DNA from 3 places in the Microbacterium sp. LWH7-1.2 genome. Region 1 is predicted to be linked to each of the others. Evidence: predicted binding sites of a transcription regulator. Region 1 holds the regulator's gene; each other region holds the start of a gene.

Region 1 (2,197 bases):
GGCCGCCGGATTCGACTGGTACGAGGTGTCGAACTGGGCGCGAGGGGACGCGCACCGCTCGCGACACAACCTCGCGTACTGGGTCGGCTCGGACTGGTGGGGCTTCGGCCCCGGCGCGCACAGCCACGTCGCGGGCGTGCGGTTCTGGAACGTCAAGCACCCGGCCGCCTACGCGCAGCGGCTGGCCGCGGGGGAGACGCCGGCAGCCGGACGGGAGATCCCCGATGCCGCAGCCAGGAATCTCGAGAGCGTGCTGCTGCGCACCCGCGTCCGCGACGGACTGCCCGTCGAGGAGCTCCTCGGCGAGGGCCGTCACGCGGTCGCCGCGCTCATCGCGGACGGCCTCATCGAGGGTCACGCCGCGCTGCGGGGGAGGGTCGTGCTCACCCGCCGCGGCCGCCTCCTCGCCGACGCCGTGGTCCGCGCACTCACCGACTGACCTCGGCGGCGCGTGCGGTCCCGGGTGCGACGGCAACCCGACCTGCGTCGCTCGGCGATCCTGACAGCGCATCGGATAGAATTGGCACTCCAGTCGTGCGAGTGCCAGCTGCGGCGTGAGGAGGCGGGATGGTCAGCGAGCGAGGTCTGCAGGTACTGCGGGCGATCGTCCAGGACTACGTCGACACGCGCGAGCCGGTCGGCAGCAAGGCGATCGTCGAGCGCCACGCGTTCGGCGTGTCTGCGGCGACCATCCGCAACGACATGGCGCTGCTCGAGGACGAAGACCTCATCGTGGCGCCGCACACCTCGTCGGGCCGGGTGCCGACCGACAAGGGCTACCGCGTCTTCGTCGATCACCTCGCGGAGCTCCGGCCGCTCTCGCCGGCCCAGCGCGCCGCCATCGCCTCGTTCCTCGACGGCTCCGGCGACCTCGACGACGTCCTCGTGCGCACCGTGCGCGCGCTCACGCAGCTGACCGGTCAGGTCGCCATCGTGCAGTATCCCTCGTTCGCCCGCGCCACGGTCACCCACGTCGAGCTCGTGCAGCTCGGCGGCGGACGCATGCTGGTGATCGTGGTCACCGACACCGGACGCGTGTCGCAGCGCCTGACATTCGTCGGCGAGGACTTCGACGACGCGGATCTCGCGCACATCCGCGCCGGCCTCGGCACCCTCCTGGTCGGCCGCCCCGTGCGCGAGGGACTGCAGCGCATCGCCGAGCGACTCGACGGCCCCGACACGCAAGCGCCTGCGCACGAACGCGCAACAGACGAGATTGTGCGCGCCGTCGCCGAAGAGCTCGAGGAGTTCCGGCAGGACAAACTCGTGATGGCAGGCAGCGCCAACCTCGCCCGCCGCGAGTCCGACTTCCGCGGCAGCATCTACCCGCTCCTCGAGGCGATCGAGGAGCAGGTGACCCTGCTGCGGCTGATGGGCGAGATGGTCGCGGACGAACAGGGCCTCTCGGCGAGCATCGGCCGTGAGAACGAGGCGTTCGGTCTTGCCGAGGCATCCGTCGTCGCCAGCGACTACGACGCGACGGGCGCGCTCGCCCGCGTCGGGGTGCTCGGCCCGACGCGCATGGACTACCCCACGAACCTCGCGACGGTCCGCGCCGTCGCGCGTTATCTCACGCGCATGCTCGAGCAGGACGACACCTCCCGCTGACGCACGCGCGCACACACGATCCCGCGGCCTCGCCGCGGCAGGAAGGCGAATGTGGCTGACCACTACGAGGTCCTCGGCGTCTCACGCGACGCCTCCACCGACGAGATCAAGAAGGCCTACCGCAAGCTGGCCCGCCAGCTGCACCCGGACGTGAACCCGGGCGAGGAGGCGTCCGAGCGCTTCAAGCTCGTGACGCATGCCTACGACGTCCTCAGCGACCCCGAGCAGCGCGCACGTTACGACATGGGCGGCAGCGACTCGCCGTTCGGCGGCGGCGCCGGCGGCTTCGGCGGGTTCAACGACATCTTCGAGACGTTCTTCGGCGCAGCGGGCGGGTCGCGGGGCGGTCGTCCCCGGTCGCGTCGAGAGCGCGGCCAGGACGCGCTCGTGCGCGTCACGCTCGAACTCGGGGACGTCGTCTTCGGCACGCACCGCGACATCGAGGTCGACACCGCCGTGGTGTGCGAGACCTGCCAGGGCTCCTGCTGCCAGCCGGGCACGAGCCCGGTCACGTGCGACATCTGCCACGGCACCGGCAACGTCCAGCGCCAGGTGCGGAGCCTCCTCGGGAACGTCGTCACGACCCAGC
Region 2 (2,197 bases), 1.4 Mb from region 1:
TCGTCGTCGGCCCGATGTTCGCTGGAAAGTCGGAGGAGCTGCTGCGCCGCGTCCGCCGCGCGCGCATCGCCGGGCTCGAGGTCGAGGTGGTGAGCCACGCCCTCGACGACCGCCGGGGCGAGGGACTCGTGAGCTCGCACTCGGGGTTGAGCGTGCCGTCGCGGTCCGTGCCCGACGTCGCCTCCCTGGTCGCCGGGGTTCAGGGCCGCGGCCTCGACCTCGTCGCCATAGACGAGGCGCAGTTCTTCGGCACCGACCTCGTCCCCGCCGTCGACGAGCTGGTCGCCGGAGGGGTGACGGTGGTGGTGTCGGGGCTGTGCATCACGTTCGACGGCCGGCCGTTCGAGCCGCTGCCGGCGCTGATGGCGATGGCCGAGGATGTGCTGAAGCTCACCGCGGTGTGCGCGGTGTGCGGGGAGGACGCCGCCTTCCACCAGCGCATCGCCGGGGTTCCCACCGGCGATGCCGGTGTCCCGACGCCCGCGCACGTCGGAGGGATCGAGTCCTACCAGGCCCGCTGCCGCAGGCACTTCACGGGAACCGCCCGACCGTAGACGAAAGAACGGATGCCTCGCCGCTGCGTCGGCGGGAGGCATCCGTTCTGAAGTGGCCCTACTGCTCGATCGGCTGCGGGGCGTCGGACTCGTGCGCAGTGATCGTGGGCGCCCCACCCTCGGACATGACCTGAATCTTGCGCGGCTTCGCCCTCTCGCTGACCGGGATCGTCACGCTCAGCACGCCGTTGTCGTAGCTCGCCGAGATGCGCTCGGTGTCGACGCCCTGGCCGAGGTTCAGCTGGCGCAGGAAGCTGGCCGCCTCGCGCTCACGTGTGATCCACTTGACGTCGTCGCCGCTCGTCAGCGTGCGCTCCGCGCGGATGGTGAGCAGCTGTCCGTCGACATCGATGTCGACCGAGCCCGGGTCGATGCCCGGAAGGTCGGCCGTCAGGACGTAGTGATCGCCGTCGCGGTACAGGTCCATCGGCATACGGCGCGGGCCGCGGCGCGCGTCGAAGAGACCGGCAGCAAGGCGGTCGAGGTCCCGGAACGGGTCGTAAGTGGCCATGGTTATCTCCTCTCGTTTCGGGGTTGAGTCGTATCGGCTCAACTACGTCCAGATTAGCACTCTCGGGTGCCGAGTGCTAAGTGGTTGCCCGTTCGCCCTGAACGAACGCCCGCCAGCCTTCGCCGACGTCGCCGTCTCCCCAAACCCTCGGGGGCCGCAACACGCGGAATCGCCGTGCGCACGCCGCGCGTTGCGGCCCCCGAAGCGGGAAGGCTTCCGTCGATGACCTCGCGTCCCGGACTCGGGGGCCGCAACACGCGGAATCATCGCGTCCACTCCGCGTGTTGCGGCCCTCGAGGTTCCTGTGCGAGCCGAGTGCAGTTCCTCCACAGGGGGACCCCCTGACTGCGCGCTGAACAGATGGGCGCCTGTGGGCGAGCACGGGCACGGGGACGAGGCAGCCTCATCAGATGTCCGCACGCCCTTCGCCGCTGCCTCAACACCTCGGCCGAGCATTCGCGGTCCGCGAAGCTCGAGCGGCGGGCGTGTCATCGGGACGCCTGCAGGCCGGCGACCTGGATGCGCCGTTCCACGGCGCGCGACAGACCGCCGAGGATCCTGCTCGCGACGACGACCTCTCCATCGACGACATCTGGCGGCACGCAGAGCTGCGCAGAATCCGCGCCTACGCCTGTGTGATGCGACCGCGCGTCTTCCTGGCCGGTCGGACGGCGGGCGTGCATCTCGGCTTGTCGATCAGGCCGGGCGCCCTCCTCGAAGTGGGCGGCTTCGCTCCCGCGCACGCACCTCGAGGCAGAGGTGTGCGAGGCATCAAGATCGCACCGCACCTGGTGAACATCCGCGAGCACGCCGGAGTGCGCACCGCGGATGCGGCGTCGACGTGGGCGATGCTCGGCGCGGAGCTGAGTGTCCGGGAACTCGTCGCCCTCGGGGACGAGATCGTCCGCATTCCCCGAGATCGACGGGGGACACCCGTGCCGAGCGGCCGGATGGGCACGATCGACGAGCTCGCGGCGATCGTCGCAGCCGGAAGACGCCGGGGCATCGGACGGCTTCAAGAAGCCCTTCCGCTCATCCGCGTCGGGAGCGCGTCGCCTCTCGAGACGGACTTCCGATTGGATGCCGCAGCCGGTGGGCTTACCTCGCCCGAGCTCGATGTCGAGATCCGCGA
Region 3 (2,197 bases), 850 kb from region 1:
GGCGCTGGCGACGGTCGTGCTCATCGTCGTCGGCATCTTCGGCACCCTGCTGGCGTCCGGCCGCATCGAGCTGGTCCCCACGCCCACCCCGACCGTCGAGCCGGTCCCCGAGGTGACTCCGGTGATCGACGTGAACTACGACGTCATGATCCTCAACGCGACTCCCGAGCAGGGACTCGCGACGCAGATGAAGGACGTCGTCGTGGGTGCGGGCTGGACAGACGACAAGGTGACTGCGGGCGAGGCGGGCTCGCAGGACTTCCCGACGACCACGGTCTTCTACGTCGATCCCGCCGATCAGGCGGCTGCCGCGGGCCTGGCAGGAGTCATCGGCGGCGCTGAGATCGAGCAGAGCGAGGCGTACCCGGCGACCACGGAGGGCGTGCCGCAGCTCACGGTCGTGATCGGCCTCGACCGCACGGCGGCGGGGCAGTCGCCGGCTCCTACGCCCTGACCCGCCGGTGGCGTGTTTCGCGCCGGTAAACACTTGTGTGCCTGCATGTCAACAAGTGACGAAACGGCCGGATGCCGCGATTTCGCCTGCATACGATGAAGCCCTGCACCGCCGGCAACAGGAGAGACGCATGACCCAGGGCACCGTGAAATGGTTCAACGCCGAGAAGGGATTCGGCTTCATCACCGTCGCCGACGGCCAGGATGTCTTCGTCCATTACTCGAACATCGACATGTCGGGCTTCCGTGTGCTGGAGGAGGGGCAGACCGTGGAGTTCACGGTCGGCTCCGGCCAGAAGGGACCCCAGGCCGAGTCCGTGCGCGTCGTCTGAACGCCCGGCTCAGCGCCCGGCGCTGAACCGACACCGGAGACGGGATGCCGAAAGGCGTCCCGTCTCTTCGTGTTTCCGCATCCGTCATCGCGGCTTGCACTCGATAGGGTCGAGTGCCAGAATGAGTTAGCACTCGTGTTTGTTGAGTGCTAATACCCAGAAGCCAACGTTCCGGAGGGACGACACACACATGGCAAAGATCATCGCTTTCGACGAGGAGGCCCGTCGTGGCCTCGAGCGCGGCCTCAACACGCTGGCCGACGCCGTCAAGGTGACGCTCGGCCCGCGCGGTCGCAACGTCGTGCTCGAGAAGAAGTGGGGCGCCCCCACGATCACGAACGACGGTGTCTCGATCGCCAAGGAGATCGAGCTGGACGACCCGTACGAGAAGATCGGTGCGGAGCTCGTCAAGGAGGTCGCCAAGAAGACCGACGACGTCGCCGGTGACGGCACGACCACCGCGACGGTCCTCGCCCAGGCGCTCGTGCGCGAGGGCCTGCGCAACGTCGCGGCCGGCGCCGACCCCATCTCGCTCAAGAAGGGCATCGAGAAGGCCGTCGCCGCCATCACCGCCGAGCTGCTCGAGTCCGCCAAGGAGGTCGAGTCCAAGGACCAGATCGCCGCCACGGCGTCGATCTCGGCCGCTGACCCGGAGATCGGCCAGCTCATCGCCGAGGCCATCGACAAGGTGGGCAAGGAGGGCGTCGTCACCGTCGAGGAGTCGCAGACCTTCGGCACCGAGCTCGAGCTCACCGAGGGCATGCGCTTCGACAAGGGCTACATCAACCCCTACTTCGTGACGGACCCGGAGCGCCAGGAGGCGGTCTTCGAGGACCCGTACATCCTCATCGCGAACCAGAAGATCTCGAACATCAAGGACCTTCTGCCCGTCGTCGACAAGGTGATCCAGGACGGCAAGGAGCTCGTCATCATCGCCGAGGACGTCGAGGGCGAGGCTCTCGCGACGCTCGTGCTCAACAAGATCCGCGGCATCTTCAAGTCGGTCGCCGTCAAGGCCCCCGGCTTCGGCGACCGTCGCAAGGCGCAGCTGCAGGACATCGCGATCCTTACGGGTGGCCAGGTCATCACCGAGGAGGTCGGTCTCAAGCTCGAGAACGCCACCCTCGACCTGCTCGGCCGTGCGCGCAAGGTCATCGTCACCAAGGACGAGACCACGATCGTCGAGGGCGCCGGCGAGGCGTCGCAGATCGAGGGCCGCGTGACCCAGATCCGCCGCGAGATCGACAACACCGACAGCGACTACGACCGCGAGAAGCTGCAGGAGCGCCTCGCCAAGCTCGCCGGCGGCGTGGCCGTCATCAAGGCGGGCGCGGCTACCGAGGTCGAGCTCAAGGAGCGCAAGCACCGCATCGAGGACGCCGTCCGCAACGCGAAGGCTGCGGTCGAGGAGG

What was found. Region 1 encodes HrcA, which represses chaperone genes, less so after heat shock. Its sites were predicted from a motif close to TTNGCACTCGNNNNNNNCGAGTGCNAA; they were not measured.
Region 2: MRBLWH7_RS17840 (Hsp20/alpha crystallin family protein) is a predicted target of HrcA. The motif match lies at 1,119-1,145, and genes of this name have one in related genera.
Region 3: groL (chaperonin GroEL) is a predicted target of HrcA. The motif match lies at 912-938, and genes of this name have one in related genera.

Annotation. Positions count from the first base shown of each region.
Region 1 is NZ_CP151637.1:785,984-788,180, forward strand. It holds gene hemW (radical SAM family heme chaperone HemW) at 1-439, shown strand, start outside; gene hrcA (heat-inducible transcriptional repressor HrcA) at 568-1,608, shown strand; gene dnaJ (molecular chaperone DnaJ) at 1,660-2,197, shown strand, end outside.
Region 2 is NZ_CP151637.1:3,857,693-3,859,889, reverse strand. It holds gene MRBLWH7_RS17845 (thymidine kinase) at 1-554, shown strand, start outside; gene MRBLWH7_RS17840 (Hsp20/alpha crystallin family protein) at 613-1,065, opposite strand; gene MRBLWH7_RS17835 (hypothetical protein) at 1,551-2,197, shown strand, end outside.
Region 3 is NZ_CP151637.1:4,381,013-4,383,209, forward strand. It holds gene MRBLWH7_RS20370 (LytR C-terminal domain-containing protein) at 1-454, shown strand, start outside; gene MRBLWH7_RS20375 (cold-shock protein) at 585-785, shown strand; gene groL (chaperonin GroEL) at 976-2,197, shown strand, end outside.